DNA from 2 places in the Sphingopyxis chilensis genome. Region 1 is predicted to be linked to the other one. Evidence: riboswitches for the same ligand, from Rfam matches in the RefSeq annotation. Region 1 holds a riboswitch; the other holds the start of a gene.
What was found. A riboswitch is a leader RNA that binds a small molecule or an ion and turns the genes downstream of it on or off. The one in region 1 is predicted to bind cobalamin.
Positions count from the first base shown of each region.

Region 1 (3,412 bases):
GGGGCAGCGCGACCACAGCTGTCAGTTTCGTCGTCGGCACCTGATTTGCCGCACCCCGTCTTTCTATACGATGCCGTGCGGACGCCGCGCGGCAAGGCGCGGCCCGATGGAGGGCTTGCCGGACTGAGCCCGCAGGAGTTGGTGCGCCAGCAGGCGGCGGCGCTCGCGGTGCGTTGTGGCGACATCGCGGCGACACCCGATGCGCTGATCCTCGGCTGCGTCACGCAGACCGGCGCGCAGGGCGGACATATCGCCCTGGTGTCGAAGCTGCATGCGGGCCTGCCCGACACGGTGGCGGCGCACAGCATCAACAATTATTGCGCGTCGGGGCTGTCGGCGATCGGTCAGGCGGTCGCGAAGGTCGCAAGCGGCGAAGCGACGCACGTGCTGGCCGGGGGTGTCGAATCGATGAGCGGCGCGCCTTTTCTCGGCGATTGCGCGGGTTTCTATACCAACGACGAACTTCCGCCCCGCGCGCGCTTCGTCCCGCCTGTTCTCGCGGCCGATCGCCTTGCCAATGCCGAGGGCATCAGCCGCGCCGAACTCGATGCTGTGGCTCTCGCTTCGCAACGAAAGGCGGGCACCGCCGAAAACAACGCCACGCTTCAAAAATCGCGGATCACAACAGGCCCGCTGGTCGGCGAGGAGTGTATTCGTCCGCAAACCACCGCGGAATCACTCGCCGCCGCGCCGCCCGCGTTCGGCGAATTGCAGCAGCAATATGCCGGCGCACTCGAAGGCGCGAGGTTCGAGCCACTCCACAGCATCGCGCACGCGCCGCCGATCTGCGACGGCGCGGGGCTGGCACTGGTCGGCGGCGAAGGGCTTGGCATCACGCCGCGCGTGCGCGTCGTCGCCTTTGCCGAAAGCGGCGGAGATCCGGCCGCGTCGCTGACCGCCGGCTTCGCGGCGATGGACAAGGTGCTGACGCGCGCCGGGCTGACCCTGGACGACATCGACCGGATCGAGTTCATGGAGGCTTTCGCGGTAACAATCGCCAAATTCCTGCGCGACCGCGAAGCCGATCCCGTGCGCGTCAATGTCAGCGGCGGGCACCTCGCCAAGGGGCACCCGATGGGGGCAAGCGGCGCGATCCTGACCTCGACCCTGCTCGATGCGCTCGACACCTGCGGCGGCCAATACGGCCTGGTCGTGCTGACCGGCGCGATGGGGGTCGGCGCGGCGATGGTCATCGAACGACTGTAAATCCCGATTGCGCAAAACTGCCGTTCCGCTATGGGCGGCGCGTGCGGGGCTTGCTCCGCATATGATCGCGCCGGTGCCCGAGAGGGCTTAAAATGGGAACGCGGTAGGCGTGTCGGAAGGCGCGCCGAAACCGAGGCTGTCCCTGCAACTGTAAGCGGCGAGCGAGATGCACTGGTCCGGAATTGCGGATCAGCCACTGGGGAAACCTGGGAAGGCGTGCATCAAGCCCTGACCCGCGAGCCAGGAGACCTGCCGGCGTGGGTCGCTCAATGCCAGGGCCCAGGGAGTGGCCAAGGCACGGAGGTTTCCGTCGAGCGACGACCAAGCGGCTGGGGCCGCTTCGGTGCCGGGGTTGCAGGCCTTTACGCCACTTGCGACGCCAGCATCGGTCGATCGCGCTCGCGTTTCGGCAGGCTCCGCCTTCGTTGCCGGCGTGCGGGGGCCTCCCATGTTGAAATCCACGACCCTATCCTTGATCGCACTGACGGCGGCGACGCCCGCTTTCGCGCAGACCGGCGACGATATCGTCGTCACCGCGTCGGGCATCGAACAGCCCCGCGACGAGGCGGGGCAAGCGATTACCATCATCGACGCCGATACGATCGAGACGCGTCAGTCGGTCGACGTCGTCGACCTGCTCGCCACGACCCCGGGGGTGCGGTTCAGCCGGACGGGCAGCATGGGATCGGTGGCGAGCATATCTCTGCGCGGCGCGGAAACGACGCAGACGCTGGTGCTGATCGACGGCGTCAAGGTCAACGACCCGAGCGGCATCGGCGACGGATATGATTTCGGGCACCTGCTGACCGGCAATATCGACCGGATCGAAGTGCTGCGCGGATCGAATTCGGTCGTGCACGGAAGCCAGGCGATCGGCGGCGTCGTCAGCCTGACGACCGCGACCCCGGCTAAAGGCTTTGCCCCCAAGGGATCGGCCGAATATGGTTATAGCGACAGCTTCACCGGCAAGGCCGATGTGTCGGGCACCGCCGGACGCATCTCGGGCGGCATCGGCGGCGCCTATTTCCGCACCGACGGCATTTCGTCGGCGGCGGTCGGCGCCGAGAAGGACGGTTACAAGAATTTCGCCGGCAACGCGCGGTTGAAGGTCGCGTTCAGCGACGCGCTGAGCCTCGACCTGCGCGGCTATTATATCAACGCCGACCTCGATTATGACAGCTTCTTCGGCGCGCCGGCGGACAGCGCCGACGTCGCGAAGCTCGACCAATATGTCGGCTATGCGGGGCTAAACCTCGGCCTCTTCGACGGCCGTTTCACCAGCCGCGCCGCGGTGACCTGGCTGCGCAACGACCGCGATTATTATTTCATGCGCGGCACTGCGCCCGACTATGGCTATTCGGGCACCAATTTGCGCTTCGAATATCAGGGCGTGGTGACGCCCGTCGAACAGGCCAGGCTGATCTTCGGTTACGAGCATGAGCGCCCCGATTATGATTTCTTCGGCTTTGGATCGACCGACAGCCAGCGCGCGAACATCGACAGCGTCTATGCGCTCGGCATCGTCCAGCCGTTCGCCGGGCTGTCGGTGACGGGCGGGTTCCGTCATGACGATCACAGCCAGTTCGGCGGCGCGACGACATTCGGTGCCAACGCCAATTATTCGCCGAATGACGGCGCAACCAATGTGCGCGCAAGCTATGGCGAGGGATTCAAGGCGCCGTCGCTTTACCAACTGTACGACGCTTTCAGCGGCAATGCGGCGCTGCGCCCCGAACGGTCGAAAAGCTATGATGTCGGGATCGACCAGAGCCTCGCGGACGGGCGTGCGCTGGTCTCGCTCACCGCGTTCCTGCGCAACACCAACGACCAGATCAATTATGACAATACGGCCTTCACCTATGGCAATATCGACCGCACGCGCGCGAAGGGCGTCGAGGCGACGCTGGCGCTGAGGCCGATCGACGCGCTGAACGTCACCGCATCATACAGCTATATCGATGCGCGCGACCGCTCGGGACGCGCGGTGTTCGACGGCAAGCGCCTGCCGCGCCGCGCCGAACATGCGGTCAGCCTGTCGGCCGATTATGATTGGTCGTTCGGCCTGTCGACCGGCGCGACGCTGACCATGGTCGGCGACAGCTTCGACGATGCGGCGAATGCGGTGCCGCTCGATGGCTATGCGCTGGCGGGCATCCGCGCCTCCGTCCCGGTCGGGCCGAATTTAGAGATTTACGGCCGCGTCGAT
Region 1 is NZ_CP142394.1:953,951-957,362, reverse strand. Features, by position in the region: gene VSX79_RS04255 (acetyl-CoA acetyltransferase) at 1-44, shown strand, start outside; gene VSX79_RS04250 (acetyl-CoA C-acyltransferase) at 46-1,206, shown strand; cobalamin riboswitch at 1,261-1,477, shown strand; gene VSX79_RS04245 (TonB-dependent receptor plug domain-containing protein) at 1,655-3,412, shown strand, end outside.

Region 2 (3,412 bases), 1.0 Mb from region 1:
TGGACGGCATAGTCGAGAATCGCGCGCGCTGAGGCCTCGTCGCCGCCGAACCGCCCAAGCACATAGCCGATCTTGCCCGGCGCGCGCAGATGGACGGTGCAATGATCCTGGCAGGCAAAGAGGCATGCCATGTCCTGCACCGCGATCCCGGCGTAGCGCGGCTCGGCGAGCTTGAGACGCTTCAGCGCCGCGACCAGCCGCGCGCCGCCACGCACGCCTTCGGCATCGACTTGGGCCGCGCGGCTGTGGCGGCAGCTATTGCACACCACCACCGCGGGCCCGGGATCGACGCGTGTCAGCATCAGAAACGCCCCCTTATGCCGGCATAGATGCTGCGGCCGAGCGAGCCATAGCGGTAGGCCGTCATATAATGCTCGGCGAAGATATTTTCGGCACGCGCGAACAGCTTCACCGCGTCGGACAGTGCAACTTCTGCGCGCAGGTCGACGAGCGTATAGCCACCCAGCCGCTGGGCGTTGCTCGCATTGTCATAGCTCTTGCCCGACCAGCGCAGCGCCGCGCCGAGTTCGAGCCCGAAGCCGAAGCCATAACTTGCCGATGCATTGGCGGTATAGCGCGGGCGGCGCGGCAGCCAATTGCCGAAATTGGCGCCCGCCGAACGATCCTCGGAGGCTATCCAGCTATAATTGCCGTCCACCGTCAGCGCGCCGAGGGTGAGCGCCGCGGAGCCTTCGACGCCATGCGCTTCGCTGCGCGCGACGTTGAGATAATATCCGAAGCGCGGGGTGGGCGGGTTGATGCCGGGAACCGTGCAGAGCGGATCGGTCGAGGGCGTCGAACAGCCATTGTAGATGATCTGGTTCGTCGTCGTGCGATCGAACCAGATCGCGCCGACGACGAGTTTGCGGCCCAGAAGATGCTGTTCGATCCCGGCTTCCCAGCCGTGCGCTTCCTCGGGGTCGAGCCCGACATTCCCATATTCGCTGAACAGCTGGTAAAGCCCCGGCGCCTTGAACCCCTCGCCATAGCTCGCGCGCAGCACCGTGCCCGTCGAAAGGCGCCACACGCCACCCGCCGCGAACAGCGTCTGCCCGCCGTAGCGATCATGATCGTCGTAACGGACGCCGCCGTTGAGCGTCAGCCCGTCAACCGGCTCGACGCCGAGCTGGCCATAGACGCTCGTGATCTCGGCCTTGCCGCGCACGAAATCGGGGAGCGGGGTTCCAAGCGATGCCGAGGGCGAGCGGCTGCGAAAGTCCGAGCGTTCGTTTTCGACCCCGAAAATCGCGGTGATGCGGGCGCTGACGTCGAAGCTACCCTGATATTCCCAGCGCTTGTTCGCGCCGTCGGCCTCGAAACTGCGCGGCCGCGCGCGGTCAGGGTTGAAATTGTCGCGGTTCGTGTCGGTATAGGCAAAAGCGATCCGGTTGCGGAATCGCCCGCCGGCAAGGTCGAAATTCAGCCCCGCATAGCCGACGAATTCCTTGTTCAGCCCATAGTCGTTGCTATCGGTGTTGAAGCCGTCGAATTCGACCCGGCCGCTCGAATAAGTGCCGTGCACTTCGGCGCTGACATTGTCGGCGAGCGCCAGTTCGGCGCGGCCCGAGGCATTGCTGTTGCGATAGCCGTCGCGCTCGGTGCCGCCGAACGCCTCGGCGTGCGACGAAATGCCGTCGGTGGTGAAACGCTGGCCGCCGAGGCGCCAGCTGAGTGGCCCCGTTCGCCCGCCGACCGCGGCGCGCGCGCTGACGGTCTGGCGCGACCCAGCCTCGAGGTCGAAGCTGCCTTCGAGCGCCTTTTCGGGCGAGGCGGTGACGATATTGACGACCCCGCCGATCGCCTGGCTGCCCCATAGGATCGACTGTGGCCCGCGCAGCACCTCGATCCGCGAAATATCGCCCGCCAGCAAATTGGTGAAGTTGAAGCCGCCGCCGGTCGATGATGGATCGTTGAGCTTCACCCCGTCGATGACGACGACGCTATGCTCGGACTCGGCGCCGCGGATGCGCAGCGAGGTCGACGTGCCATAGCCGCCGTTGCGCGAGATGCTGATACCCGGCGTGCGGAGCAGCAATTCGGTGACGCCGATATCCTGCGCGCGGTCGATCGCTTCCTTGTCGAGCACGGTTATCGACGACGGCACTTCGTCGAGCGCCAGCGGCGCGCGCGTCGCGGTGACGATGATGCTGTCGCCGTCGGCGGCGACGGCGTGTGCGGAGGGTGCGTCCTCGGCGGCCGCGGCGGAGGAGGCCGCGACGGCGGCAAGGCAGATCGAACTTCGGAAAATAAATTTGAACATATAATCAACCCATCGACAATGCCGCCCGCGCGCGCGGGCTCGATGGGTTGTCCTTTGGGGACGCACGACATCGAGCCCGCGCGCGAACGCGGCCAAGCTTGTCGTCATGCGGGTTCACCCCCGTCCGCCCGGCACACCCTGTCCGGTCGAAAGACGACGGCGACGGGCAGGTCTCCTGGCTTGCGGGTCAGCGCCGGTCGGCCGCCTTCTCGGGACTGAAAGTCCCAATGGCATGTGGCCGATGGCTCGCCGCGTACAGTTGCAGGGGCAGCCGGGGTTTTCCCGTTCCCTCTTAGTCCCCGTCGCCGAGGAACCTGTCGCTTGCCGCGGCCGTTAGCCGGTTTTGGCGGCCGCGGTCAATCGCCGCGACGGGAGCGCGCGATCGGTCAGAACAGCCCTGGCAATTCCCGCTGCGCCGCGCTCGGGCGCTCGGGCACCAGCATCGCGGGGGCCGCGGGCACCAGCATCCGGCTGCTGCGCGCCGCCGCGCCGGCACTCGCATCGGCGATCCGGGTCGGGCAGGCGTTGCCGGCGAGGAAGTCGATCGCGGCGCGGATCGACGCCTCGCGCGGGTCGCCGAGCGGGAGCGTCAGATCATCGTTCGCGGCGCAGCTGTTCGCGATCTTCGGTGCGAGCCCGTCATAATAATCGCTCTGTCCTGCGGCATTGCCCGTGGCGAATGCGACCACGCGCATGCGGTCGTCGCATTCGGCCTTGTCGAGCGCGATCTGGCCGACCGGCTTGCCATAGGTGTTGCTGCCGACGAGCGTCATGTCGGCGCCGAGATAGGGCAGCATCGAATTGATCACCAGCTCGCTGGCCGAGGCGGTCGATCCGGTTCCGATGAAGGCGATGCGCGTCGGCGCGATCGATTGCGCGACCGGCGCGAAGCGATGCTCGTCGTCCTCGCTCGACTTACTGCTGCGAAAGCGCGTCTGCGAAAAGAGCTGGCCGGCGCGCCCCGCGCCCATCAGGTCGCCCATAAGATTGGCCGTCGAAACCAGACCGCCGCCATTATAGCGGAAATCGATGATGATGTCGGTGACGCCCTGCGCGCGGAAATCGGCGAAGGCATTGGTCAGCTGGCCGTCGGCCGACGAGATGAAGCTGCGCAGGTTGAGATAGCCATAGCTCCGCCCGCCCTCGGTGATG
Region 2 is NZ_CP142394.1:3,905,586-3,908,997, forward strand. Features, by position in the region: gene VSX79_RS18370 (DUF1636 domain-containing protein) at 1-302, opposite strand, end outside; gene VSX79_RS18375 (TonB-dependent receptor plug domain-containing protein) at 302-2,260, opposite strand; cobalamin riboswitch at 2,409-2,593, opposite strand; gene VSX79_RS18380 (S41 family peptidase) at 2,647-3,412, opposite strand, start outside.
Region 2: linked by a shared signal. The riboswitch ahead of VSX79_RS18375 (TonB-dependent receptor plug domain-containing protein) and the one ahead of VSX79_RS04245 (TonB-dependent receptor plug domain-containing protein) in region 1 are both predicted to bind cobalamin.